Regions from separate parts of the Shewanella sp. 1180_01 genome, predicted to be linked through region 3. Evidence: predicted binding sites of a transcription regulator. Region 3 holds the regulator's gene; each other region holds the start of a gene.

Region 1 (7,532 bases), on a different contig from region 3:
AGTGCATCCTGTATCATCACTCGGTTTCCAACCCTTCGACTTTATGGTGATGTTAGCTTTAGCCATAGTGATTCTGCCTTTTGCATGGACGGGATTACGCATCGGCCGCCGCGAAGGTTCTGTGCTGCTACTGACCTATTTAGGTTACATGGGTTACCTGATTAACCAAGCGAGCGCTCAAGCTTTGGTATAACACTCAGCGGTAATATCCACCTAAAACACCGGAGCCTCTCCGGTGTTTTGCTATCTGGGTTTCGCACTTTTTAAAAAAGACAAGTTTAACCCCCTCCAACTGATGACATTTGTCATGCGAAAGCCATGACCTTTGTGTCTGCATTTCTCCTGTCGAATTTCTGATAATGAGTCCGTACCCAAACACGGGGAAACTTACTCAATAAGGAAATACCATGAAAACATTATTAATCGTCTCAAGCTTAGCGCTTATCAGCAGCCACGCGTTTGCAGCGTCGCCCTCTAATGCCAATATCACCAGCATAGATGCGGCCTCAAACTCGATGAACCTAGCGCAGCTGCAACAACTGAGTGCCAGCACCCAAGATTACGATAAAGCCTATGCGAACTATCGCTTAGCCATTAGCGTCAATGTCATGGGACAAAAAGTCCTCGCCAGCAGTGCACTGACTAATGCGCAAACCGCATTGGAAGCCTTAGAAACCAGCCAAGCTGACGCGGAATCCCTAGCGCTGTTATCGTCGGTTTATGGCATGCAAATCGCCTTAGACAATAGCAAAGGCGCAACTCTCGGCATGAAATCAGCCAAAGCCATTGCCAACGCCGAGCAGTTAGAACCCCAAAATCCACGGGTCGCGTTGGTTAAAGCGATCGCCGCCTACAACACGCCTGCTATGTTTGGCGGCAGCATGCAAAATGCTAAGACGCTCGCCACCACGGCCATAGAAAGATTCGCCCAACCTTGCGACGATATTTGTTGGGGGGAAGCCGAAGCTTACACGTGGCGCGGGCTTGCTAAACAGGAATTAGGCGATAGCCAAGGCGCGAGTGAAGATTGGCAACAGGCGATCAAAGTGCAAGCAGATTACGGTTGGGCAAAATTTTTGCTTCAACAAAATCAGCAATTAAGTGCAAACTAGACCAAGTTGTTAACAGGGACTGATGGCGCTGACCCCAGCGCCAATCCCTAAACAGAATAAATAACACAGTTTCATTGAGGCATTATGCTCAGCACGCATCTTCAGCTCGAACGAAAACTGGCTTGGGTGTATTTGATAAACTTAGTGTTTTATCTTATTCCACTTGCCATCAATGTGTATCCAACATGGAAAATCGCCCTTAGCTTTGCCGTGCTCATTCCTTTTATTGCCAGTTATTTTTGGGCCTATAAGTGCAATCAGAATAGCGCCTATCGCCCCATTCTGATGATGGTGGCCATCGCCACAGCAATCACGCCAATCAACCCGGGATCTATCTCGTTATTCACCTTTGCCGCTTTTTTCATTGGCTTTTTTTATCCTCTCAGAACCTGTCTGTTGGCTATTGCCGCCTTAATCGGCCTGTTGTTTGCCCTCAATGAGATTTACGACTTTAACAGTTACTACTTTCCGCTTTACGGCTCAGGATTGGTACTCGGTGTAGGCATGTTTGGCGTAGCCGAACGCAGGCGTCATCAACATAAATTGAAAGAACAGCAAAGCACCCAAGAAATTAGTACCTTAGCGGCTATGGTTGAGCGAGAACGCATTGCCCGCGATCTACACGACATCATGGGCCACAGCTTGTCTTCGATTGCGCTTAAGGCAGAACTGGCCGAAAAACTGCTGGCAAAACAAGAATACCAACTGGCCACAATCCAGCTTAATGAACTCGGCCAAATTGCCCGTGAGAGCCTCAGCCAAATTCGTCACACCGTATCTGACTACAAACATAAGGGTCTCGCGGATAGCGTGACGCAACTGTGTAAACTATTGAGGGAAAAAGGAGTCAGTGTCGAGCTGACAGGCAATATCCCTAAACTGCCCGCCAGAATGGAGAGCCAGCTGGGATTAATTGTCACTGAACTAGTGAATAATATTTTACGCCATAGCGGCGCAAGCCAATGTATTATCGACTTTATTCAGCAAGCAGATAGGCTAGTCGTTGAGGTCAAAGATAATGGCACAAGTAAACCTATCGCTGAAGGCAATGGCCTCACGGGGATACGCGAACGTCTTGACAGCTTAGGCGGCAGCTTGAGCTATAATCTCGAACAGGGATATGCATTTACCGTCAGTTTACCTTTGCAGGGAGCAACAGATTAATGAAGATTTTATTGGCGGAAGACCAAGCCATGGTGCGAGGCGCGCTTGCCGCACTCCTCACGCTTGCGGGAGGATTTAATATCACCCAAGCGAGTGACGGCGACGAGGCCCTAAGCCTACTCAAACAGCAAAGCTTTGATCTCTTGCTAACCGACATCGAAATGCCCGGCCGCACAGGCCTTGAGCTGGCAGCTTGGTTAAAGGATCAACATAGTCAAACTAAGGTAGTGGTCATCACCACCTTCGGCCGCGCGGGCTATATCAAACGTGCTATCGAAGCTGGAGTCGGCGGTTTTCTACTAAAAGATGCGCCCTCAGAAACCTTAGTCAACGCGATTCAACAAGTTATGGCGGGTAAACGGGTTATCGATCCTGAACTTGCCATGATGGCAATTGGTGACGTTGACCCACTCAACGATAAAGAGCGCCGCGCCCTACGCCTCGCCAGTGAAGGCAAATCCACCGCCGACATCGCCGAAACCCTTTTTATCGCCGAAGGCACAGTGCGTAACTACCTCTCCGAAGCCATAGCTAAACTCAATGCCAGCAACCGAATCGACGCAGCACGCATCGCCAAACAAAAGGGCTGGCTATAAACACGCTCACGGTTAACCACTCTTTCGTTCATATCGACAATTTCTGCGGCCTTAGCCGAAACCTAAGGACCGCAAACTGACGTTAGTTATGCTGGCAAATAAGTCCCTCATTCTGCTTGAGATTGCCTTACGCTTATTCTCTGTTAATATATGTATAAATTCACAGTGATTGAGTGCTAACGACTTGCAGCAATTGGATCTTGTTCCGATCACCGACCTCAAAGGCGTCGCCAAAAAGGTCGCGGAGAAACTCGCAAAGCTCGGCATCACAACAGTACAAGATCTGCTGTTTCACTTACCCCTGCGCTACGAAGACAGAACCCAAATCTATCCGATTGCCGCCCTCATGCCCGGCAGTTACGGCACCATAGAAGCTGAAATCCAATCGACGCAAATCATTCAAGGCCGCAAGCGTATGCTGGTCTGCAATGTGCGCGACGATACGGGCAGCTTGAGCCTGCGCTTTTTTAACTTCTCTATCGCCCAGCGTAATGCCATGCAAAACGGTTTGATGATCCGCGCCTACGGTGAAGTGCGCCGTGGCGGCCATCAAGCTGAGATAGTGCATCCAGAATATAAAGTCGTGTATCCCGGTGAAGATGTTCATCTGAGTGATACCCTAACGCCGATTTATCCCACAACTGAGGGATTAAAACAGGCAAGTTGGCTCAAGCTGACCGAGCAAGCTTTGGTATTACTGGAAGATGGCGGCTTAACTGAGCTGCTGCCACCGCAGTTGCAACCAAACAAAATCAGCCTTAAACAAGCGTTGCAAACGCTGCATCGACCTCCTGCGGGGATCTCACAGTTTGATTTAGAGTTAGGCCAACACCCAGCCCAGCAGCGACTCGTGCAGGAAGAATTACTCGCCCATAATCTCAGCATGTTACGCCTAAGACAGCGCAGTAATTTAGACGCTGCCGTCACCATGCAGGCCACGGGGCAGTTGCTCAATCCCTTCCTTGCCGCTTTGCCTTTTAAGCCCACAGGCGCCCAGCAAAGAGTGGTGGCCGATATAGGCAAAGATTTAGAACAACCGCACCCTATGATGCGCTTAGTGCAAGGGGATGTAGGTTCAGGTAAAACCTTAGTCGCGGCGATGGCAGCTCTTCAAGCGATTGAAAACGGCTATCAAGTTGCCATGATGGCACCGACCGAGCTATTGGCCGAGCAACATGCAACTAACTTTGCCGCTTGGTTTGAGCCACTCGGACTTAAGGTCGGTTGGCTGGCGGGTAAACTCAAAGGTAAGGTCAGAGCGCAATCCCTTGCGGATATTGAATCCGGCGCCGCCCAGATGGTGATTGGTACCCATGCCATCTTCCAACAGCATGTGGTCTTTAACAAACTTGCGTTAATTATCATAGATGAGCAGCACAGATTCGGCGTACACCAACGCTTAGGTCTGCGGGAAAAAGGCGTGAGCCAAGGTTTCCACCCGCATCAATTGATCATGACGGCAACGCCGATCCCGCGCACGCTAGCGATGACAGCCTATGCGGATCTCGACACATCCATTATAGATGAACTGCCGCCGGGACGGACACCTGTGACCACAGTGGCGATTGCCGATTCTCGCCGCAACGAAGTGCTTGAACGGGTGCGTAACGCCGTCATCACAGATAAACGTCAGGCCTATTGGGTGTGCACTCTGATTGAAGAATCCGAAGTGCTCGAATGCCAAGCCGCCGAAGACACCGCCGAAGAACTGCGTCTCGCCCTGCCCGAGCTCAATATCGGTCTCGTGCATGGCAGATTGAAGAGTGCCGAAAAACAGCAAATTATGGCCGATTTTAAGGCGGGCATAATTCATTTACTGGTGGCGACAACCGTGATTGAAGTAGGCGTTGATGTGCCTAATTCCAGCCTGATGATCATTGAAAACCCTGAACGTTTAGGTTTGGCACAACTACACCAACTGCGCGGACGAGTCGGTCGAGGCGCCATCGCAAGCCATTGTGTGTTACTCTACAAGGCGCCACTGAGCCATACCGCCACCCAAAGACTGAGTGTACTCAGGCAAAGTAATAACGGTTTCATCATAGCGCAGAAAGATTTAGAAATTCGTGGCCCAGGTGAAGTGCTTGGCACTAAGCAAACGGGACTGGCCGAGCTGAAAATTGCCGATCTGGTGCGCGATCAAGCTTTGATCCCGCATATTCAAAAACTGGCAAATCATGTGATGGCGCAGGCCCCCGAAAAAGTCGATGCGATTATCTTACGTTGGCTCGGGCACAAGCAGCACTATGTGCAGGCTTAGGCAGTAAAGGGTAAAGGCCGAGGAGTGACATCTGCCTCGATACTCAAAATAAATTGTTTATGTTCAGCTAAGCGCTATAGACAAGCGCATGGAAACTTGCAAAATGAACCAGCGGTATTCCAATAGTCCGCTCTTGCACTTTAATGTTAGCTGCATGTATTCACCAAGTTACCTTGACACTCAAGCGAAGGATGTAAAATGCAAGTTAATCAAGATGATAGAATAACACCTCAAGAGACTTCTTCTAGCAGTAATCGCTTTGCGCTTTTTGCGATAGTGCTCGTCGTGCTACTTTCTGCCGGAGGATATTATTACTACAGCGGTGACTCAGATTCACCTAAACTCATCCCTAACGCGCCAATTGTATTGCCTGAAACACCGCCATCTAAGCCAATGACGCTCGAAAGTGCGCCAGAGCCAGAAACCACTGAGACGACGCCTGCTGTTACAGAAACAAACACCAACAGCACAGAAACCCCTGCGGTAACTGAGCCGGAAGTTATTGCTGAACCTGTACCCGCGCTGGCTGAAAGTGATGCATTCGTACAACAAAAAGCCCTCGCCATTATCGATAACAATGTGCTGGGTTCTGCATTAGTGCAGCAAGATCTCGCGCGCCAATTTGTGGTGTTTGTCGATAACTTAGCTCAGGGCGAATTGACCCGTAAAGTGAGTCCACTCAAAGGCCCAGAGAAGCATTTCTCGGTTTCTGAAATCACCAACAAAGTGTATTTAAATCCTGAGGGTTTCCACAGATACGATGCCTATGTTGACTCGATTGCCAAAATGGACGAACAGACGTTAATGGTCACCTATAAGCAAATGACGCCTATGCTAGAGGAAGCCTTTACCGAACTCGGCTACAGCAACGCTAAATTCAACGACAGAATGCTGCAAGCGATTAAAATACTGCTCGCGGCGCCTATCATTGAAGATCCGATTGAGCTGAGCTCTATTAGCGTTAACTATCAATTTGTTGACCCTAACTTAGAGGCACTACCTAGCGCGCAAAAACTGCTGATCCGTATGGGTCCAGAAAATACCCGCAAGCTAAAAGTCGCTCTACGCAAACTCGAGAACCAACTGGCGCAGTAAAACCTTGCCGTGGTTAAGACAAAAGGCGCTCAGTGCGCCTTTTTTCATTTTGAGCGCAAATCGCTTGGATAAAAAAGCCTATCGAATGAGACTGCTATTGCGATATTTGTTACAGAAATTCGATCTAACCGCTGAAAATTACAGCACTTGATCCCATTACGTTAACCCACATAATGCAAATGGCTTCATAAAAACGCGGGGCATGGTGTAGAATGGCCCCGCTGTAGAGGGCATTCCTAGCGTCATCGTCATTCATCAAACGCGTTTACACCTCACTATGGTATGACAATCCATCAATGTTCTAACTTAGTTAGGGATAACTAAGACAGCTTAAATTTAGTGTCGAGGCAAAGTAGTGCAACTAACATTCAGCATTCTCTCTTGGGGCGCTTGGGCCCCCCAATATCAGCACCCGCAAAGTTGGCAAACTTGGTGCAAAAATTCGGCTGAATTAAATCTCGACACACTACAGTCTGATACCATAGCTCCCGCACTCAAACACGTTCCCGCCATGCAACGCCGCCGCTTTAGTCGCTTAACTAAGATGATGCTAGAGGTGAGCTTTCAGTGCGATATGCCGGCAAACTGCCGCTCTATTTTTGCCTCGCGCCACGGTGAGTTGCAGCGCACTATCGGACTGCTCGAAGACATTATCGCCAAACAGCCCTTATCGCCCTTAGGGTTTAGTCAGTCGGTGCACAACACCGCCAGCGGCATTTTTGGCATAGTGGCGGCCAATACCGCGCCGTCGACCTCAGTTGCCGCAGGTACCGAAACCCTATCACAAGCTATGGTTGAAGCCTTCGCCCAGTTACACCAGTCGCCAGAGCCCTTGCTGTTAGTCTTCGGTGATGATCCTGTGCCACCTGTGTACGACGAGTTTACCCAAGAATTTGAATTGCCTTTGGCCCTAGGTCTACAGCTCGCGCCCTTCGATGCGCCCGCTTCGGTCAAGCTCACAGTGAGCCGCATCTCAGAGTCGACAGCATTAAATCCTTTGACCTATGGCGCCTTGCTCCACGCACTCGCGACAGCGCAAAATATTTCAGGCTGCTTATCCCAATGGCATTGGAAGCTAGAGCATGTTTAATACTGCCCACAGCCATGACGCCACCAAGGGTTATGAAGATTCAATGCACAATGCCGCTTATAGCCCGCCGGAAACTCGCCGCGCAGGGCTGAATTATGTGTCACGTTGGCTAGGCGGCGTGAGTTGTTATATCGCCTTTGGCTTAGGCGGCTTGTTAAGCTCCTTGACCATTTTACCTTTGCTACGTTTCTGGCCTGGTACACCCGAGGCGCGGA
Region 2 (7,532 bases), on a different contig from region 3:
TGAGATCCCGGGCTTTAGAGCCCTTCACTTCTGTTACGCGGGGAACGCCATACTTTTTGGTGGCCTTATCTTTTGCAAGCTCAAACCAGTCACAATCACTATTGGTTATCGCCGCTTCAATGCAATCTTTAGACAGGCCTTTTTGCGCTATCGCTTGGCGAATGCGGATGGCACCGTGACCTCGACTAATGTGGCTACGGACCAACAGTTCAGCATAGCGATTATCATTGATAAAACCGGAGGATTCACATGCATCGAGCACAGGTTCGATATCATTCAGTTCGAAACCTTTTTCGAGCAATTTATCGCGGATTTGTAGGCGGGAATAATCGCGGCGCGCTAACAGCGCGACCGCGATTTGACGGGCTGACTGACTCAGAATACTTCGCCTGTTTCTAAATCAACATTATCTTCCGTGCTAGCATCATCTTTAGCAGCCAGTGCACTAGGATTGCTCAAAAGTAACTCACGTAATGTCTTGTCAATTTCAGTAGCAATGGCTGGGTTTTCAGTCAAATATTTACCTGCATTAGCGCGGCCTTGACCGATTTTATCGCCTTTATAACTGTACCAAGCACCCGCTTTTTCAATCAACTTATGGGCTACGCCTAAGTCAACTAACTCACCAGTACGGTTAATACCTTGTCCATAAAGGATTTGGAATTCGGCTTGCTTGAACGGTGCTGCAACCTTGTTTTTCACCACTTTAACGCGTGTTTCGTTACCGACAACTTCATCGCCGTCTTTAATGGCACCAGTACGACGAATGTCTAAACGAACAGAAGCATAGAACTTCAGCGCGTTACCACCGGTTGTCGTTTCCGGGTTACCGAACATCACACCAATCTTCATCCGGATTTGGTTGATGAAGATAAGTAAGGTGTTAGATTGCTTTAAGTTACCCGCAAGTTTACGCATGGCTTGGCTCATCATACGTGCCGCTAGGCCCATGTGAGAATCACCAATTTCACCTTCGATTTCAGCTTTAGGCGTTAATGCCGCCACTGAGTCGACAACGATAACGTCAACAGCGCCAGAGCGAGTTAATGCATCACAAATCTCAAGCGCTTGCTCGCCGGTATCCGGTTGTGAACACAGCAGGTTATCAATATCTACGCCCAATTTTTTAGCATAGATAGGGTCGAGTGCATGCTCAGCATCGATAAAGGCACAGGTTTTGCCTTCACGTTGCGCTGCGGCAATGACTTCTAAAGTCAGTGTCGTTTTACCTGATGATTCAGGACCATAGATCTCAACGATACGACCCATTGGCAAACCGCCAGCACCTAAAGCAACGTCCAGAGACAGAGAACCGGTAGAAATGGTCTCAACATCCATAGAGCGATCTTCGCCCAGCTTCATGATGGAGCCTTTACCAAATTGCTTCTCAATTTGGCTCAATACCGCAGCAAGTGCTTTCTCTTTATTTGGATCGACCTTCATTCCAGTTCCCTCATCAAGACATGCCTTAAGCTGTCAAAAGTAATATTCAATTTACAAACGGGTAATTCAAAAAGCCGCGCTTTTCGTCTTAATTCTGCTGACTAGTATACTGTACAATCATACAGTATCAAGACCTGTGACTGAATTATTTTTAGCTCATGGGATTTTTAATATGGCCAAGGTTTTAGCGAATATCAAATCCGATATCGCATCCCTTTGACGAATATCCGTCATCAAGGGCTCAATTTTCGGTAAATTATTGCTAAGATTGGCGCAGCAAATTTTGCGTGGTCTTTTTGGCTGAAAATTGTATAGCAGTCTTCTGCTTCTCTAGCGCTTAATCCCCTGTAACCACACAAACTGTATCGCCTTTAGGCAGTCACAACGGACGATAACGATTTAATGAATGTAATTGATACCGATGATTTAGAAAAACATACTCCTATGATGCGTCAGTACTTGACCATGAAAGCAGAACATCATGACATGTTGCTGTTTTATCGCATGGGTGACTTCTACGAGTTGTTTTATGATGATGCTAAACGTGCTTCTGAGCTGTTAGGCATTTCACTCACGGCGCGCGGTAAAAGTGGTGGCGATCCTATCCCCATGGCGGGACTGCCTTACCATGCTGTGGAAGGCTATCTTGCGAAATTAGTTCAAATTGGTCAATCGGTTGCGATATGTGAACAAATTGGCGACCCAGCAACCTCTAAAGGTCCTGTTGAGCGTAAAGTGGTGCGTATCGTCACGCCTGGCACCTTAACCGACGAAGCCCTGCTGCAGGAACGTCAAGACAATCTATTGGCAGCCGTTTATCAAGGTAAAGTCGGTTTTGGTTATGCCACTCTGGATGTTTCATCCGGACGTTTTGTGATTGCTGAGCTCGACACACGAGAGTCATTAGAAGCTGAATTGCAACGCACTAATCCCGTTGAAATTCTCTACAGTGAAGACTTTGGCGAACTAGGTCTACTAAACGGTTTTAAAGGTAAACGTCGTCGCCCTGAGTGGGAATTTGATTACGACACTAGCATCAAGTTACTACTGGCTCAGTTTGGCACAAAAGACTTGCATGGTTTTGGCATCGCTGATGCACGTTTATCACTGCAAGCTGCGGGTTGCTTAATGCAATATGTCAAAGACACACAGCGCACAGCTCTGCCCCATATCAATGCCATTACCCGCTTCAATCAAACCGATAGCATAGTGCTCGATGCGGCAACTCGCCGAAATCTAGAGCTCACTCAAAACCTTGCTGGTGGCCGCGATAATACCTTAGCCGCAGTATTGGATAACACGGCGACGCCTATGGGCAGCCGCATGTTGCAACGCTGGATCCATCAGCCGCTGCGAGATCCAAAACACATCAAAGCACGCCAACAGGCGGTGACTGAATTACTCGATACCACCGCCCACGAAGGTCTGCATGAGCAGTTAAAGGCACTTGGCGATATTGAACGTATCATGGCAAGACTCGCGCTGCGTACAGCTCGCCCAAGAGACTTTGCCCGTTTACGTCAAGCGCTGGGCTTACTACCTGAATTACAACAGAGTTTAAGCACACTGAGCGCGCCGCATACGACTCAATTACGGCAACACTTAGGTGAGTTCCCCGCTGAACAAGCCTTACTTGAGCGCGCGATAGTTGATAATCCTCCCATGCTTATCCGCGATGGCGGAGTGATCCGTGAAGGCTACAACAGCGAATTAGATGAATGGCGCGGTCTTAGCGAAGGTGCAAGCGATTACTTAGTACAACTCGAAGCCAGAGAAAAAGAACGTACAGGTATCAACACCCTTAAAGTCGGCTATAACCGTGTACACGGCTATTACATCGAAGTGAGTCGCTTGCAATCCTCGCAGGTGCCGCTCAATTATCAACGCCGTCAAACCCTTAAGAATATGGAGCGTTATATCACGCCCGAACTTAAGGAGTACGAAGAAAAAGTGCTCTCGAGCCAAGGTAAAGCGCTGGCACTCGAAAAGCAATTATGGGAACAGTTGTTCGATCTTATTCTGCCAAAATTGCATGAATTACAAGATTTTGCTCGAGCGGCGGCAGAACTTGATGTGTTGAGTAACTTTGCCGAACGCGCCGAAACCTTAGGCTACACTTGCCCAGAGCTGAGCCAAAATATCGGCGTACAGATAGAGGCTGGTCGTCACCCAGTCGTGGAACGTGTGAGTCAAACACCGTTTATCGCTAACCCAGTGACCTTGCACAATCAAAGACGTATGTTGATTGTCACCGGACCTAACATGGGCGGTAAATCGACCTATATGCGCCAAGTCGCCTTGATCACGCTGATGGCCCATATTGGTTGTTTTGTGCCAGCAGATCGCGCACTGATAGGCCCTATCGATCGTATCTTTACCCGTATTGGCGCCTCTGACGATCTGGCCTCTGGCCGTTCAACCTTTATGGTCGAAATGACAGAAACCGCCAACATTCTACACAACGCCACCGCCAGTAGCTTAGTGTTAATGGATGAAATCGGCCGCGGCACATCCACCTATGATGGTTTATCGCTCGCTTGGTCGGCGGCAGAGTATTTAGCCCAGCAAGTCGGCGCTATGACCCTATTCGCCACCCATTATTTTGAACTAACTCAGTTACCTGAATTAATGGCTGGTGTTTACAATGTGCACCTCGATGCCATTGAACACGACGATACCATCGCCTTTATGCATGCAGTGCAAGAAGGCGCCGCCAGTAAAAGCTACGGCTTACAAGTTGCGGCGCTTGCCGGCGTACCAAACAAAGTGATTAAAGCCGCTAAACATAAGTTGCAGCAATTGGAGAGTCGCGATCATCAAGCTGAAGGAACGAGGACGCCTATTCAAAGCTTACTCGCGTTACCTGAACCAGTTGAGAATCCAGCGTTAACGAAGTTAAGTAGCATTAATCCCGATAACTTAACGCCAAAACAAGCACTTGATTTGCTCTATGAGCTGAAACGTCTGAGCTAACACTCTGTGAACGAGTGATATTCGCTAAGCGATATGATCAGCAATAAAGGACTAGAAACAACAACGCCCACTCTTTAGTGGGCGTTTTACTTTTATCGACTAGACCTAAGCACTAGACTAAATCACTAGACCTTAGCTAGGAGCTAGGCATAGAGATCAACGAACAACTGATCTTAGTTTCTCATTTATTAGTTTCGAAATAATTAGTTTCTAAACAATGCTTCAACAGATAAACCTTGAGATCCTAATAAGTCGCGTAAACGTTTCAATGCTTCTACTTGGATTTGACGTACACGTTCGCGGGTCAAACCAATTTCAGCACCCACATCTTCGAGTGTAGAAGGTTCATAACCTAACAGACCAAAACGGCGGGCTAACACTTCTCTTTGTTTAGTGTTTAACTCATTGAGCCATTTGACCACTGAATTAGAAATATCTTCATCTTGCACTTTATAGTCAGGGCCAACGTTATCGTCATCGGCTAAAATATCCAGCAACGCCTTGTCATTATCGCCCCCCAAAGGCGTATCGACAGAGGTGATTTTCTCATTCAGCTTAAGCATACGGCTGACATCTGCACTCGACACTTGTAGTTTTTCGGCAATTTCTTCAGCCGTTGGTTCGTGATCGAGTTTTTGTGCTAACTCGCGAGCGGTGCGCAAGTAAACATTGAGTTCTTTAACAACATGAATAGGCAATCGAATAGTACGAGTCTGATTCATAATGGCGCGCTCAATGGTCTGTCTGATCCACCAAGTCGCATAGGTTGAAAAACGGAAACCTCTTTCTGGGTCAAACTTTTCAACGGCACGAATTAAGCCTAAGTTGCCTTCTTCGATAAGATCAAGCAGTGCTAAGCCGCGATTGTTGTAACGACGGGCAATCTTTACGACCAGACGTAAATTACTTTCGATCATGCGATTACGGGATTTTGCACAGCCTTTTAAGGCTTTACGGGAAAAGTAAACTTCTTCTTCTGCGCTAAGCAGTGGGGAAAAACCAATCTCACCTAGGTAAAGTTGAGTGGCATCAAGATTTTTTTGCAGGTCATCTTGAACCTGTTGTTCTATTCCTAGCTCTTGAACTAAATCGGATGCAACTTCTTCTTTTTCCAGATCGAAGTCAACAGTGTCTACGGATAAATCTACTAGTGCTTCTGCGGCAGTGCTTTTTATGCGGCTCATGATTAAATCTCCCAAACCTGATTAAACTGCTGAATTAGTGCAATTTCCTATCCTCCATTTGCCAACAAGGCCCCAAGCAATCATTGTTTGGGTAAATAAGTAAGTGGGTTTACAGACTGTCCATGGTAACGAATTTCAAAATGTAACATTACCCGATTGGCACCTGTACTGCCCATTTTTGCAACTGTCTGCCCTGCGAGGACATGTTGCTTTTCTTTGACTAAGATCTTGTCCGTATGAGCATAAGCACTAAGGTAATCGTCACTATGTTTAATAATCACTAAATTACCGTAACCCCTAAGAGCACTTCCTGCGTATACCACCCGCCCATCTGCAGCAGCTTTGATGATATCTCCCCGATTCCCCGCGATCTTAATGCCTTTATTTCCCTGCTCATTGGCAGAGTAAGTCCCGATTAACTTCCCTCTTACTGGCCACTCCCACTGACTCACACTGGTTGGTAGTGTCGAAGTCGGTGGAACCATGAGCGAGTTAACATTTTGTTGGGAACTTGTTACAAGGTACGCGGGCTTAGCTTTCTGATCAAGTGTTTTTTTCAGATCATTACTTGACTTAGCACCGGTTTGAGAAACTTGATTATCTATTTGTTTTTTATCATTTTTACTAGAATTATTACCCGAGGAGCTCGTTTTCCTTCCATCTAAAGTTGTAGATTTGGACTGACTACTCGACTTAGCATTCGTTAAATATAAAATCTGTCCGGGGTAAATTGTATAAGGGTTATCTAACTGATTAAGTTTAGCTATTTCAGAAAAATCCTTTCCTGCGCCCCAAGAAATAGAGTAAAGCGTGTCGCCTTTCTTAACTTTATATAAATTCGATTTAATGTGGCCTTTGTTGTTTTTAGAGTAGCTATGGGAAATATTTTCGACGGGCGCGGGTCGGCTGGCCTGAAAGCTACAGCCTGCAAGCAGAAATATAAAGCAGAGGTTTAAGACTAAACCCGCATTCAACAATAAAAACTCCTTGGTGAGGCTGTATTACTGTTTATGATGAGAAAACAATGCCCTCGTTGCAAGACAAGCTGTTCAGTGGAGACAGTAGCACAACACAAGGTTAAGCTAACTCTCCATTAATCAAAGGGACAAATTTAACCGTTTCAATTGTTTCCGAACTGAAGCGGTCCGCAGTACGAGTGATTCGCATCAATTGCTGGGTATCTTCGCCGACTGGCAGAACTAACACTCCGCCCTCGGCTAATTGAGACAGTAAGGCCTCAGGTATAGTCGAAGCGGCAGCGGTCACCATAATGGCATCGAACGGGCTACGATTCGCCCAACCTAACCAGCCATCACCATATTTAAACGACACATTATGCAAATCTAATCGTTTTAAGCGCTGTCTCGCTTGAATTTGTAAGCCTTTTATTCGCTCGATAGTACAAAGCTGCGGCACTAATTGCGCCAAAATTGCCGCCTGATAACCCGATCCTGTACCCACTTCTAATACGCGCTGAGGCATCTTATGCAGTAAGAGTTCGGTCATACGGGCGACGATATAAGGCTGCGAGATGGTTTGCCCTTGGCCAATCGGTAAAGCGGTATTTTCATAGGCTTTATGGGCTAGCGCATTATCGAGAAACATTTCCCGCGGCGTGTGCGATATCGCCTTTAACACGGCTTGATTGCGGATCCCCGCATCATGAAGCTTTTTAGCTAAGTTCACCGCCGATGTTAAGGCAACTCGAGTCATATTTTATCTACCCAATTTTGCAATGCCGTTAGTTGTCTGTAGGCAGTTAAATCAACCGTCAAAGGCGTAATTGACACATAGCCATTGGCGATAGCATGAAAATCAGTGCCCTCAGTGGCGTCCTGCTCTTGTCCTGGTGGGCCGAGCCAGAAGATCTCACGTCCAGCGGGATCTTGCGTTCGTACTATGCCTTCAGCCTTATGACGAGCACCAAGGCGA
Region 3 (7,532 bases):
ACGGCCAACAAACGCATAAAGCATTCGAGGAAAGGCTCGTTACCGGCACGCTCACCAAACAGCGGCTTACGCCCTTGAAGGCAGACAACCCGAGGCGCAATCACACCATTTGCCACTAAAGGCTCATAGGGGCTCGGTAGTCCTAACTTAGCCGTTATTTCACTCAGGGCAGCGATGTCACTCAGCGATTCCGTTTTCATCACATAAGCAAGGGGTCTGGAGGCATCCAGATTCAGATCGGCAAAGGGATCCTGAGGCACAACAATAGTGTGCACTAAGTGTTTTTGGATCCAGCGTAATGATTTCAACCAAAGAGAGTCGTGTTTAGGCATTATTCTTATGCAATTAAGTACGTTTACTAGCCCGGTAGAATACCAGACTATGGGTAATATTCGCTAATTCTCTCCAACATAGCTAAAAAGTGGTTAATACTTGCGCTGCAAATAATACTGTATATACTAACAGTAACTGTATAGAAAAACAGGAAACACCATGAGACCTTTGACGCCACGCCAAGCTGAAATTTTAGAGCTAATTAAACGAAATATTGCCGATACTGGCATGCCACCCACTCGGGCAGAAATCGCGACCCGTTTAGGTTTTAAGAGCGCCAATGCGGCTGAAGAGCATCTTAAAGCGTTGGCGAAAAAGGGCTGCATTGAGATCATGCCAGGCACATCGCGGGGCATTCGTCTGACTGCGGAAGTCGAAGAAGTAACTGAAACAGGTTTACCGCTTATCGGTCAAGTAGCCGCTGGCGAACCTATTCTCGCCCAAGAACATGTTGAACAGTACTACCAAGTCGACCCAAGCATGTTCCATCCCGCCGCCAATTTTTTACTGCGGGTTAAAGGCGACAGCATGAAGAATATCGGCATTCTCGAAGGAGATTTGCTGGCAGTTCATAAAGTACAACAAGCCAGAAATGGTCAAGTGGTTGTCGCTAGAGTCGACGACGATGTCACTGTTAAACGTTTCGAAAAAAAAGGTAATGTGGTCTATCTACACGCCGAAAATGAAGACTATTCCCCGATTAAAGTGGATTTAGGCTATCAAAGTTTAACAATTGAAGGACTCGCCGTCGGTGTGATCCGTAATGGAGATTGGCTATGAACAAACTACTTGGCAATGCACCCCGCCACCCGGGCTTGTGGCTCGATGAAGTACGTGATGCCGACTATGACTGGCACCATGCACCTATCGCCTGCATGCCAACTAAGACTCAAGGTCGCCAAGAATTAATCCATCTGAGCGCGCAACTCGCCCAGTTAAGCCAACAGGGCCGTTGGTTAGTGCTCATCAACCCACCGAGTATTGGCTACAAACAAATGCTCGCCAACGCTGGCGTGCGTATGGATAGAGTCTTGCTGGTGCACGCGAAAGATGAAGTGGAAACCCTGTGGGCGATGGAAAAAGCCTTAACAAGTGGTACGTCCAGTGCGGTTATTACTTGGACCCAATCATTAGATGCACGCGATAATCGTCGCCTGCAAATTGTCGCTAAAAGTGCCCGCGCCATGGGCATAGTGCTAGAAGACGTAAACAGTCACTTACATGGCGACGTACGCATTGAGCAAGGTAGCCTCTTCGGCCAACAATCTTTTTTTAGTGCTGTACATTAAATATTCATTTAATTTTTTACCTTGAAAGCCGCCTCGCCTATGAATGTGAGGCTTTTTTTTGGCAATTTTTCAGACAATTAGATAAATAAGTGATCTTGATCAATATTTAAACAGCAAGTATGGTTGATTTAGTCGGCGATGATATATCGCCGCCCGTGGCAAATAAATCGAGCCGTAATCGAGTTCAAAATGCCACTAAAAATAGAGAACAGATTTATTTCAGTCGTATGTGCCAGCGTGGCTAATACCAGCAGTAACAATACTTAATTAAAAGTAACAGCCGCCAACGCACGTTGAAGTCAAAAACGCTTTTTTGGGAACTGAAGAGTTTGCATAGAGTTGAGACTTACTGTGTTGCTCTTCTTTGTAGTTGCTATTCGCAATTGGCAGAGGAGAAGTCTTGTGAAGCAATTGTTGTATTGTTTACTCGTGGTGTTATTCGCACCACCGTTGGCCGCCGCGGACATGCGGTTCAACATGACCCCTGGCGTAACCGAGATCAGTGGCAAGGTTTATCACTTGCACATGACCATCTTGTATATCTGCTGCGCCATTGGCCTTGTGGTCTTTGGCGTGATGATTTACGCCATGATCAATCACAGAAAATCCAAAGGCGCTGTCGCGTCGCACTTTCACGAAAGCACTAAAGTTGAAATCGCTTGGACGATTCTGCCATTTATCATTTTGATCTTAATGGCGATTCCAGCGACAAAGACCTTAATTGCGATGGAAGATCCCAGCAATGCCGATCTCACCGTTAAAGTCACAGGTTCCCAATGGAAATGGCACTACAGCTATTTCGATCAAGACATTGATTTTTACAGCATACTCGCAACCCCAAGAACACAAATCGACGGTACCGAAACCAAAGGGGAAAATTACCTTTTGGAGGTCGATAAGCCGCTAGTGCTACCGATAAACCGCAAAATCCGCTTTTTAATGACCTCAGAAGACGTCATTCATTCATGGTGGGTACCTGCTTTTGCCGTGAAGAAAGATGCTAATCCTGGGTTTATCAATGAGGCCTGGACTCGCATAGACAAACCCGGCATTTACCGTGGTCAGTGCGCGGAACTCTGCGGTAAAGACCATGGTTTTATGCCGATTGTAGTGCAAGCCTTACCCGAAGCCGAGTTTGAAGCTTGGGTAGCGGAGCAAAAACAAGCTGCAGGCGCGGCGGCAGAAGCTGCTCAAGCTGCATTGTCACAGACCCTTAGCACAGAGGAGCTAATGACCCAAGGTGAGCAAGTTTACCTCGGTCACTGCGCAGCCTGCCACCAGCCTAATGGCGAGGGGTTACAAGGCGTATTCCCACACCTCAAAGGCAGTCCGATAGCAACGGGACCGCTCAGCGGCCACCTTGAAATCGTGCTCAACGGTAAAACGGGTACGGCCATGCAAGCCTTTGGTAAGCAATTGACTGCACAAGAAATTGCCGCTGTGATTACCTATGAGCGTAATGCGTGGGGTAATAATACTGGCGATGCTGTGCAGGCCAAAGATGTTAATGAGCATATGAACGGCAGTACTGGCACACAGGCACCTGCTACCGCACCAGTCAACACGACCCCAACACCCGCACCTGCAACAGAGCCAGCAGCCGTTGTCGACTCCACAACCATAGTCGATCCAGCGAGTCTCCCTACTCTCACCCACGACGCCTTGATGGCCGAAGGTGAGACTGTTTACGCCACCACTTGTGCGGCCTGCCATCAGTTAACGGGAGCAGGCATACCACCAGCCTTCCCCGCACTCGCTGGCAGTGCTATCGCCACAGGAACCGTTGCTAATCATCTCGATATTGTGATGCACGGCAAAACGGGCACGGCTATGCAGGCATTTGGCAAACAACTCAGCCCACAGCAACTCGCGGCCGTCATTACCTATGAACGTAATGCTTGGGGCAACAATACCGGCGATACAGTGCAACCTGCTGATATCGCAAGCCATGGACAGTAGGGGATTATGATGAGCACAATGACTCAAGATCAAACCGCAGCCCATGATGACCATCATCATGGTGCGCCAAAGGGCATCATGCGCTGGGTGCTAACAACCAACCATAAAGACATAGGCACTTTGTATTTATGGTTCAGCTTCATTATGTTTTTAACCGGTGGCGCTATGGCCATGGTGATCCGCGCTGAACTGTTTCAGCCCGGATTACAATTGGTCGAGCCCAACTTCTTTAACCAAATGACCACAGTCCATGGGCTGATCATGGTATTCGGCGCGGTAATGCCCGCCTTTACTGGGCTAGCAAACTGGCTGATCCCTATGATGATTGGTGCGCCAGATATGGCGCTGCCACGGATGAATAACTGGAGTTTTTGGATCTTACCCTTCGCCTTTACCATCCTACTCAGCTCGCTGTTTATGGAAGGTGGCGGACCTAACTTTGGTTGGACCTTCTACGCGCCACTGTCTACCACTTATAGTCCTGACAGTACGGCACTCTTCGTGTTCTCTATTCATATCATGGGGATAAGTTCGATCATGGGTGCAATCAACGTGATTGTAACCATAGTGAATTTACGTGCGCCCGGTATGACATGGATGAAGTTGCCGCTGTTTGTGTGGACTTGGCTTATCACAGCATTCCTGCTGATCGCTGTGATGCCCGTACTTGCGGGCGCTGTGACTATGGTGCTGACCGATAAGTTTTTCGGCACTAGCTTCTTCGAAGCGGCTGGCGGTGGCGATCCTGTGATGTTCCAGCATATTTTCTGGTTCTTCGGCCACCCTGAGGTCTACATCATGATTTTGCCGTCCTTTGGCATCATCTCCGCCATAGTACCCGCTTTCAGCCGTAAACCATTATTCGGCTATGCATCAATGGTTTATGCCACTGCCAGTATTGCAATTCTATCGTTCCTCGTATGGGCGCACCATATGTTCACTACAGGCATGCCAGTGTTTGCCGAGCTGTTCTTCATGTATTGCACTATGTTGATTGCGGTGCCAACGGGGGTGAAAGTGTTTAACTGGGTCGCGACTATGTGGCGCGGTTCACTCAGCTTCGAAACCCCTATGTTGTTCGCCGTGGCCTTTATCATACTCTTCACCATTGGCGGGTTTTCGGGGTTAATGCTCGCCATTACGCCAGCCGACTTCCAATACCACGACACCTACTTTGTGGTGGCGCATTTCCATTATGTGCTCGTGACTGGGGCGATTTTCTCCATCATGGCGGCGGCCTATTACTGGCTCCCTAAATGGACGGGGCACATGTACAACGAGCGACTGGGGCAATGGCATTTCTGGTGTTCGGTGATTTCGGTCAACGTACTGTTTTTCCCGATGCATTTCCTTGGGCTCGCGGGTATGCCAAGGCGTATCCCCGATTACTCGATTCAATTTGCCGATGTTAATCAAATAGTCTCGATTGGTGGCTTCGCCTTTGGCTTATCGCAATTGATTTTCTTAGTGTTAGTCATCAAGTGCATCCGTGGCGGCGAGAAAGCCCCCGCTAAACCTTGGGAAGGCAGCGAGGGTTTAGAGTGGACATTGCCAAGCCCAGCGCCTTACCACTCCTTCACGACACCACCTGAGGTGAAATGAAATGACCAACCATAGCCAGCCAGAAAAACCTAAGTCAAATCGAAAGCTTATCAGCATGCTCGTCATTGGCTGTATTGGTATGTTTGGTTTTGGGTTCGCGCTGGTGCCGCTATACGATATGCTGTGTGAGAAGCTAGGGATTAACGGTAAAACCTCCAATACCGCCAGTAGTTATCAAGCGATAACCATAGATACTAGTCGTGTTGTCACAGTGGAATTTATCTCCCAAGTGCAAACGGGTATGCCGTGGAAATTTGAGCCGCAAACCAAGCGGCTCGAAGTCCACCCCGGCGAGCTGATACACACAGCATTTTTGGCACGCAATGTGTCCGACAGAGCCACGGTCGGTCAGGCGATACCTTCGATATCACCCGGCCAAGGCGCGGCATATTTTAATAAAACGGAATGTTTTTGCTTCAACCAACAGCACTTAGCGGCTTCGACCAGCGCTGAGTTGCCGCTCATTTTCTTTGTGGATCCTCAGTTACCTGAATCCATCCACACTCTGACCCTCTCTTACACCCTCTACGACATTACCGACAAGCAGTTAGCGTCTGCCATAGAGCAAGGAGCTGCAAAATGACCACAAAACATGAAAATTACTATGTACCCGCCCAAAGTGCTTGGCCCATCATTGGCGCTATAGGATTGTTTCTAATCGCCTTGGGTGCTGGGCACTTTGTCCATCAACTAAAATCAGGCGCATCGGGTGGCGGTTATATCCTACTCGCGGGTATCGCCGTGATCCTCTTTATGCTGGTTGGCTGGTTTAGAACCGTGATCAACGAATCTATGACTGGGCTTTATTCGCACCAAATGGATAGATCCTTTCGCCAAGGCATGAGCTGGTTTATTTTTTCAGAAGTGATGTTCTTCGGCGCATTTTTTGGAGCGTTATTTTATGCTCGCATGGTCGCAGTGCCTTGGCTCGGTGGCGCCTCCAATAATGCCATGACACATGAAGTACTCTGGCCACAATTCGAAGCCGTTTGGCCTTTGCTCACTACGCCAGATGGCACCAAAACAGAAGCTATGCCGTGGAATGGCCTGCCGTTAATCAACACTATCGTGCTGCTGACCTCCTCAGTCACCTTACATTTTGCCCATGTCAGCCTAGAGAAAGGCAAGCGCTCGGCCATCACACTGTGGCTCGGGATCACCATACTTTTGGGTATGGGTTTCCTTGCCTTGCAGGCCGAAGAATATATGCATGCCTACCATGAAATGGGGCTCACCCTGACCTCTGGGGTTTATGGCAACACCTTCTTCCTCTTAACTGGCTTTCACGGCATGCATGTCACGCTCGGCACTCTGTTTTTATTAGTGTTGTTTTTCAGAGTGTTGAAGGGTCACTTTAGCGCGGATAAGCATTTTGCTTTCCAAGCGGGGAGTTGGTATTGGCACTTTGTCGATGTGGTCTGGCTGTGTTTGTTTATTTTCGTCTACGTACTTTAAGGCTTTAGTAAGGCGTGGGATTGGGGCTGATTAACCCAGTCCCTAAGGCCACCAGCAGCAACAGAATAACGAGTACCGAGAAAATCACCCGGCGACCAAGATAACGGCTCATAGGCACTTGGTTGTCACCTCTTACCATAATAAACAAGGCTCTACCTAGATTAAAAATGATGAACAGCAACAGCAGAACTAAGACCAATTTAAAAATGAATAGGGTATTCATGCAATATCCTTATGTTCTGCTGAATAAATTAACGGTTTTTTTACTGATATTGACTGTGGCTGTATTCGTGATGTTGGTCAAGTTGGGTCTATGGCAATTAGCCCGCGGCGAAGAAAAAACCATGCTGTTAGCCCAAATGGAGGCAAGACAATCCTTGCTGCCATTAAGTTTTGAGCAGCTCCAACTCAAAATCGATAAGGAAGGGGTGACAGGTTATCGACTGCATGTGCACGCCATACCCGCGAGCTCGCAAATATGGCTACTGGATAATCAAATCTATCAGGGCCAAGTGGGCTATTTAGCCTTTCAGCCCCTGCAAGTGGCAGCGGGTCAACCTTGGTTACTGGTTGAATTAGGTTTTGTCGCTGCCAGTTCCCACCGTGATGAGTTGCCCCACATCAGCCCACTTAGCGGTGAATTGAATATCGAAGGTCGGCTTTATCAAAAGCAAATCAATCCCTTGAGCCAGGCTTTAATGGCAGAAACGGGGACAAGTATTCGCTTTCAGAATTTGAATATACCGGAAATGGCGCAGCTGTTAGGCCACCCTTTGCTCGATGCAGTGCTGCAACCGGATGAGCTACCCGCCCTCGCCTTGCCGCATCCTTGGCAACCCTTCCCACTGTCTGCACAAAAACATTGGGGTTATGCGCTGCAGTGGTTTTCGATGG
Region 4 (7,532 bases), on a different contig from region 3:
ATGAGCTCGAAGATACGCTCGTCGAACAGGGCAGCAATATTATCGAGCCGCTGTCGATTGCCAGTGAAATCGGTTTAGTGGCTAATGATCGCGAGGCGACCAAACGCTTACTCGCCGCGGCGCAGCTCAACAAGTCCACCCTCGTGAAATCCATCGCGATTTTCGATGCCAACAATCAGCTCTTTGTGACCTCGCACTACCACAAAGACTTTGAAATTATGCGCTACAAAGAAGCGCTTAACACACTGCATAAAACCGAAATAGAGCATGTGGGCGACAGCCTGATTTTACGGACACCGATTTTCTCCACCGGGCCCAGCGCCGCTCCCGCAAATTACGATATCCAAACCGACGATGGTCAGCTGTTAGGTTATATCTCCATCATCATCAATAAAGAACGCGCCTTGCTCGAGCAACATAGAGCCGCCGTCGCCGCCTTTATAATCGTGTTGATCGGGGTGCAGTTGAACTTGCTGTTCACTTTCCGGCTGGTGAAAAACGTCACTCAGCCCATTACTGAGATGGTGCGCGTCGTCGCTAAAATCCGTGAAGGTAAGTTGGACGCCCGCTTAGATGGCAACTTGATTGGTGAGCTCGACTTACTCAAACGCGGCATCAATGCCATGGCGGGGTCGTTGTCGGAATACCATGATGAGATGCAGCAAAATATCGACCAAGCGACTTCGGATCTGCGGGAAACCTTAGAGCAGATTGAAATCCAAAACGTAGAGTTAGATTTAGCGAAAAAACGCGCCCTAGAAGCCAGCCGAATTAAATCAGAATTCTTAGCCAACATGTCCCACGAGTTACGTACGCCGCTCAATGGCGTTATCGGTTTTGCGCGGCAATTGGTGAAAACCCCTTTGCATTCGAGCCAAGTCGATTACATCAAAACCATTGAACGCAGCGCCACTAACCTGCTGGGCATCATCAACGATATTCTCGACTTTTCTAAACTCGAAGCCGGTAAAATGGTGTTGGAAAACATGCCCTTCGGTCTAAGGGAAACCATAGGCGATACCATCACGCTAATCTCGGGCAGCGCTCAGGCTAAGGGCCTAGAACTCGTCGTCGATATCGCTCCTAACGTACCGGACAATGTGAATGGCGATGCAATGCGTGTGTGCCAAATCATCAATAACTTGGTCGGTAACGCGATTAAATTCACCGACTCTGGCAGCGTGATGGTCAAAATCGAACTGCAAAGCCAGTCGGAAGAACAAGTGGTACTGCGTTGTGATGTGGTCGACACAGGTATCGGTATCGATGAAAGTCAGCAGGACTTTTTATTCCAAGCCTTTGGCCAAGCCGATTCGTCGATTTCACGCCGCTTTGGTGGCACGGGCTTAGGTTTAGTGATCACTAAACGTTTAGTGAATCAAATGGGCGGCCAAATTGGCTTTACTTCATCCCCAGAAAAAGGCTCAAACTTCTGGTTCAGTTTACCGCTCGGCTTAGGTCAGTTCCAAATCGGTGACTCACTGCCGCTCGAAAAACTCAAAGACAAAACCATACTATTTTATGAGCCCCGAGTGCTGACTCATGCTGTCTTGAGTCGCCAATTGAATCAATGGGATACCAAAGTGACTCACCATCAGCATATCCCAAGCTTGCTGACCACACTCAACACGGCCGAAGCGCCATACGACTATGTTCTATTGAGTTGCCATGGGTTTAGCGATGCTGGACAACTGGTAAGCACACTTAACTTGGCAAAGACCAAAACCGATTGCCTTGTGGTGCTATACGATTGCCAAGAACAAGACGCCTTAACCCAGTTTATCCGCCCGAATGCCGATGTGGTGTTGTCTCTGCCCGTGAGTGAGCACCAGCTTGCCCGCAACTTACTCTATCCACCGATGGAATACGACATCATAGCCCCAGTGACCATAGCCACGCCGGCGGCGCGCCAATCCTTAACCGTACTGGCGGTGGATGATAACTTTGCCAACTTAAAGCTAATCGACACCTTGCTTAGTGAGTTAGTGACAACGGTAGTTGCGGTAAACAGTGGCGATGAAGCGGTTAAACAGGCGAAGACTCGCACCTTCGATTTGATTTTTATGGATATTCAGATGCCAGGTACAGATGGCATCAGCGCCACTAAGCAAATTCGCCAAGGCTCGATGAACCGTAACACGCCGATTATTGCCGTGACGGCCCATGCGATTGCTGAAGAACGCGAGCTAATTTTAGGCAGTGGCATGGATGGATATTTACCGAAACCTATTGATGAAGCGGCGCTCAAAGACGTTATCCATCGCTGGATCACTCGGCCTAAATTCACCCATTTTGACCTGCATACGCTGAACTGGGATTTATGCTTAACCCAAGCTAATCACAAGGCAGACCTCGCCTTAGACATGCTGAGAATGTTGCTCGACTCCTTGCCGCAAACCGTGACGACAATTCAGACGGCGCTGAGTCAAAACGATCATCCCGTCATGCTCAGTACTATCCATAAACTGCATGGTGCGAGCTGCTACTGCGGCGTGCCAACAACCCAAAGATTATGCCAAGAAATAGAATCGGCGCTAAAACGTGAAACAGCGGTCGAAGATCTCGAACCCGAAATACTAGAGTTACTTGATGAGTTAACTAAGGTAGAATCTGCGGCAAATCAAGTGATATCACAGCTATCAGCGGAAATAACAGATGACCAAAAAAACGGGCTTCTTTAAACGTCTTAAGGCGTTAACATTGCCACAAAAACAACTCTTCGCCACTGCACTTTGCCAACGCATGTTGCCCAACTATCAACTGTTTTCCGAAGTCTGTGAGTTTGGTGACCCTGCTGTGTTGAGTACTGCGTTAGAACTACTCTGGCAATCCCTGTACGACCCTAAGCTTAAATTCAATATCGATGTGCATCTGCAACGTCTTGAGGATAACACCCCAGAACCCGCTGATTTTGAAGCCTATGGCGTCTATCCAGCCATGGATGCTGTGGTCGCCATATCGACCTTACTGGGGGCGATTCAAGGCAAGATTGAAGAAGATATCGTCAATATCAGCAAACTGTCATCGAGCACTGTGGCTAACTATATCGAAGCCATCAGCGATGTCGATTTAGTCGATGAAGCATTAGATGATTTCGTTTTTGCCCATGAAGTTATGGAAGAAGAAAAAGAGTTACAAAATTCTCTGCTGGAAATTATCGAAGAAAATCCCAAGATCACAGCGGAACTGGTTAAAGGTTTACGCAAAGACATTATCGAAGCTGGCGTATCAAATATCGGCATCAGCATCGCTTAATTGATGGGGTGCTTGGGGTAACTCAAGCACCTTTATTTCTAAACAGTATGTCTAAACAATGTTTAGAAACAATAAGCCTCTAGTCTCGACTGCAATCACTTTCAAGCAAGCCACAAAACGAGTAAGACCAAATCTAGCAAGTTCCATCAGCCAATATTGAGTTATTCCAATGAAAAAGATTGTTTATCAAGGATTTGTCTTAACCAATAGCGAAGGACGAACCGACAGTTGGAAACTGACCATCAAAGATCAACAGCGTATCGGTTCTTTATTCGAACTGCGTCGTTTAGTGGGATACTTTTTAGAGCTCGGCATATTACCCGCGACACGCTCCAGCCTGCAGGACGCGAAACAAACGCAAAATACCATGAGCAAAAACACGGTAAAACCTAAAAGACGTTAAGCATCCGTTCCCCTCGTTAAATCAACGCATAGAGAATAACTCTGGCGCTTTTGACTGCATAAACTCAATAAAGACTCTTACCTTTAGCGGCTGCTGACTGCGCTGATGATATAAAATCGAAATCCGCCTCTGCTCGCCAATCCATTCTGGTAATAATACTTTAAGTTTCCCTTCTTTAATCTGCTGTTTTACAAATAGTTCGGGACCATACAAGATCCCGCCATGGCCTAAGGTCGCCTGAATCGCACCGTGTAAATCAGTGAGGGTCAACTTAGTTGGGCCATTAAAATAGAAAGACTCACCGCTCGGATGCTTTAAATGCCAATTAAACAGCGGCCAGACTTTTATCAGTTGATGGGCTTCGAGATCGTCGGGATGCTCAAGTTTAGGTGCCTGAGCCAAGTATTCTGGCGTGGCAAACAGGCAATAATCCAGCTCGCCTAAGGTACTCGACACCCAAGAAGAATCAGGCTGAGCCCCGCCGACAATCGCCACATCTATGCCCTTGTCAATCAAATCGACTAACTCATTGCTCTGGGAAATGTGCAAACGGATATCGGGATACAGGCGGCCAAATTCATTCAAAGCTTGAATAAACACGATGGAAATAATCGAAATTGGCGCGGCGATGCGCAGGGTGCCCTCGGGTTTATCGCTGCCCGCACCACTCAGTTCATCAAATTGGGTAACCACACTCTGGTAGCGTTGAAAGAGCGCCAGTCCTTCCTCCGTCAGTCGTAACTTGCGTGTGCTGCGCATAAAAAGCTGCTTATCGAGCTTCTCTTCCAACTTCGCTAACTTGCGGCTCACTGTGGCAATGGGCATATCAAGCTCCTTCGCCGCCTGCGAAAAACTGCCCGCATTGACTAAATGCACAAAAAGATAGACAAGTTGTAGTTCAGCGCCTAAATCATCACTCATTGCATGTCCTAATTCTGTTCTAGCTGCCCACTTTAGGCACTATATAAAGTCATCAACAATCACAGCGTACGCTAAGTCATTGTGTTTTAAACATCAATTAATCCACTTATACGACCATAGCGCAATAGCCTTAGACTGAAATGATATGTTATTTTGTGGCGAGTTTTACTGCGCTGGCGCTAGTTCTGGTTCTAACGTGACATAAAAAAGGCAAGCGCCCACCTAAAATCAGAGCGATAGTAGAAATGACGGTGGTGGCTGAGTTTATTCAAATTTAATCGTAAGGATGAGTGAGGGAAATGACCATTTTAACCCCTCTGTTTGCCGTCTTCGGGATCATGTTGCTCGGCACACTAGTGCAAAAATTAAAAATCTTGCCCGTCGATACGGATCAAGTCCTGAACCAATATGTGTACTATATTGCGTTCCCTGCGATCATGCTTATCGCCCTCGCCCAGCAGCCGATTGATGAAATTTTGCAATGGGGATTTATTGCAGGCTACAGCACGGCTATGGTGATTACTTATCTTGTCTGCCTTGGGCTCTCGCTGCTTGCTACCCCTAAACAGCATGCGGTTGCCGCCATTCGAGCCCTCAATGCCACCTTTGGTAATACGGCATTTATTGGTATTCCACTGCTTATCCTCTTATTCCCGCAGCAGCAAAGTGCCTTAGTCGCCGCCGCGATTGCCAGCTTATTATCCGTGCTGATGTTTGCCGTCGCCTTAGTCTCGATGGAACTGGCCACAAACACCCAAAGACAACACCACGCCTTAGTCATAATGGCGATGGCGGTCGGTAAAAACCCTATCGTTATTGGTAGCTTAATTGGTGTCGGCATTTCGGCGCTAGAGATAAAACTACCTTCTGGGCTGGCGCTAATGATCCAGCAAATTGGCAATACCTCAAGCCCCTGCGCACTATTTGCTATCGGCATGGTACTCGCCAAAGCGATGCGCTACCAGAAAGATAGCAGCGTATTTAGCCCCAAGAATTTTATCGAACTGAGCCTTATCAACCTCTTCAAGCTGGCTATCCAACCGGCACTCGTCTACTTTATGCTTAACCGTTTTGGCGTGAGCGGCGACTACCTGATCATGGGCGTGATCTTGAGCGCACTGCCCACAGCCGCTAGCGTGTACTTACTCGCCCAGCGTTATAATACTCAGGCTTCAACCAGTGCTCAGGGCATTCTATTTGGCACCTTAGTTACTTTTTTTAGTTTGCCTATCTTAGAAAGCTTAGTAAGAACCCATGCATAATCAGTTAATTAAAAATATTTACTGCCAATAATGCCGATTATTTACCCAAGCCACTTTACTGTATATAAAATCAGTATATACTGTTTATCAATACAGTGGTTTGGTATGTTTTTCGACAGGAATTCACTATGCTTTGCCAACTCAGCATTAATAACTTCGCTATCGTCCGTTTTTTAGAACTGGATTTTCGCCCCGGTATGACCAGCATCACAGGTGAAACCGGTGCAGGTAAATCAATCGCCATCGATGCGCTAGGCCTGTGCCTAGGCAATCGCGCCGATGCCAGCAGTGTTCGCCCCGGAGCCAATAAAACCGAGGTCAGCGCCCGCTTTTCCTTGGACGATATTCCACTGGCAAAACGTTGGTTAGAAGATAACGATCTTGAACTCGATGATGAGTGCATCCTACGTCGAACGATTGGTAGCGATGGCCGCTCACGCGCCTACATCAATGGTAATCCAGTACCACTGACACAGCTCAAATTACTGGGTCAGTTGCTTATCGGTATTCACGGTCAACATGCGCACCATGCAATGTTAAAAAGTGAACATCAACTCACCTTGCTCGACAGTTATGCCAACCATAGATTGCTTATCGATACGGTTGCCGCCAGCTTTCAACGCTGCAAGCAAATTGAGGCCGATCTAAAACAACTCGAAGCCTCCCAGCATGAACGTATTGCCCGTAAGCAATTAGTGCAATATCAAGTAGAAGAACTCGATGAGTTTGATCTTAAAGTCGATGAGTTCGATGAAATTGAGCAAGAACACAAACGTCTGGCCAATGGCACTGAGTTGATTGATACCTGTCAGGCGAGCTTAGATATACTCACTGAAGGCGAAGAGAACAATATAGAGTTGCTGCTTAATCGAGTCGTTTCCCTCGCCGAAGATCTGCAAAGCTACGATCCTGCATTAAGCAATATCAACACTATGCTCAATGATGCATTAATCCAAGTGCAAGAAAGCGCAGGCGAATTACAGCACTATTTGAGTAAGCTTGAACTCGATCCAGCTCATTTTGCCTATTTAGAAGAACGGCTATCAAAAGCCATGCAACTGGCGCGTAAGCACCATGTCAGCCCAAATAAACTGGCCGAACATCATTTAGCATTAAAGGCAGAACTGAGCACCTTAGACAGTGACGAAAGCAAGCTCGAAGAAATTCAATTGCAGGTCGATGCCAGCAGAGCCGCTTACCTTAGCAACGCACAAAAGCTCAGTCAAAGCCGCGCTCGATATGCCAAAGAACTCGACAAACTGGTGACTCAGTCAATCCACGAACTGAATATGCCTAAGGGGAAATTTACTATCGAAGTCAATTTCAACCCAGAGCAAATGTCAGCCAATGGCAGTGACAATATCGAATTTATGGTCACCACTAACCCTGGCCAACCCTTGCAACCGATTTCGAAAGTCGCATCTGGCGGTGAACTTTCACGGATAGGCTTAGGTATCCAAGTGATTACCGCGAAGAAAGTTGCCACGCCGACATTAATTTTCGATGAGGTGGATGTTGGGATTTCCGGCCCCACCGCCGCAGTGGTGGGCCGCATGTTACGTAGCTTAGGGGAATCGACCCAAGTACTGTGCGTGACTCACTTGCCGCAAGTTGCGGGCAATGGTCATCAACACATGTTCGTCGATAAATTTAATAAGGCGGGCAATACTGAGACCACAATGAAGTCGCTC

Evidence for each region. Region 3 encodes LexA, which represses DNA repair genes until DNA is damaged. Its sites were predicted from a motif close to TACTGTATNNNNATACAGTA; they were not measured.
Region 1: recG (ATP-dependent DNA helicase RecG) is a predicted target of LexA. The motif match lies at 3,021-3,040, and genes of this name have one in related genera.
Region 2: recA (recombinase RecA) is a predicted target of LexA. The motif match lies at 1,551-1,570, and genes of this name have one in related genera.
Region 4: recN (DNA repair protein RecN) is a predicted target of LexA. The motif match lies at 5,920-5,939, and genes of this name have one in related genera.

Annotation. Positions count from the first base shown of each region.
Region 1 is NZ_VXCT01000007.1:18,747-26,278, forward strand. It holds gene FW758_RS05985 (calcium/sodium antiporter) at 1-193, shown strand, start outside; gene FW758_RS05990 (hypothetical protein) at 408-1,112, shown strand; gene FW758_RS05995 (sensor histidine kinase) at 1,197-2,276, shown strand; gene FW758_RS06000 (response regulator transcription factor) at 2,276-2,872, shown strand; gene recG (ATP-dependent DNA helicase RecG) at 3,057-5,132, shown strand; gene FW758_RS06010 (DUF3014 domain-containing protein) at 5,331-6,227, shown strand; gene FW758_RS06015 (beta-ketoacyl synthase chain length factor) at 6,583-7,317, shown strand; gene FW758_RS06020 (lysophospholipid acyltransferase family protein) at 7,310-7,532, shown strand, end outside.
Region 2 is NZ_VXCT01000015.1:5,072-12,603, forward strand. It holds gene FW758_RS10275 (regulatory protein RecX) at 1-358, opposite strand, end outside; gene recA (recombinase RecA) at 376-1,443, opposite strand; gene mutS (DNA mismatch repair protein MutS) at 1,846-4,416, shown strand; gene rpoS (RNA polymerase sigma factor RpoS) at 4,620-5,600, opposite strand; gene FW758_RS10295 (peptidoglycan DD-metalloendopeptidase family protein) at 5,681-6,577, opposite strand; gene FW758_RS10300 (protein-L-isoaspartate(D-aspartate) O-methyltransferase) at 6,678-7,313, opposite strand; gene surE (5'/3'-nucleotidase SurE) at 7,310-7,532, opposite strand, start outside.
Region 3 is NZ_VXCT01000056.1:13,949-21,480, reverse strand. It holds gene plsB (glycerol-3-phosphate 1-O-acyltransferase PlsB) at 1-332, opposite strand, end outside; gene lexA (transcriptional repressor LexA) at 493-1,113, shown strand; gene FW758_RS20465 (cell division inhibitor SulA) at 1,110-1,622, shown strand; gene coxB (cytochrome c oxidase subunit II) at 2,025-3,581, shown strand; gene ctaD (cytochrome c oxidase subunit I) at 3,591-5,183, shown strand; gene FW758_RS20450 (cytochrome c oxidase assembly protein) at 5,185-5,766, shown strand; gene FW758_RS20445 (cytochrome c oxidase subunit 3) at 5,763-6,638, shown strand; gene FW758_RS20440 (DUF2909 family protein) at 6,643-6,861, opposite strand; gene FW758_RS20435 (SURF1 family protein) at 6,860-7,532, shown strand, end outside.
Region 4 is NZ_VXCT01000015.1:33,511-41,042, forward strand. It holds gene barA (two-component sensor histidine kinase BarA) at 1-2,681, shown strand, start outside; gene FW758_RS10395 (YjaG family protein) at 2,656-3,255, shown strand; gene FW758_RS10400 (DUF3319 domain-containing protein) at 3,425-3,658, shown strand; gene FW758_RS10405 (LysR family transcriptional regulator) at 3,680-4,579, opposite strand; gene FW758_RS10410 (AEC family transporter) at 4,879-5,841, shown strand; gene recN (DNA repair protein RecN) at 5,970-7,532, shown strand, end outside.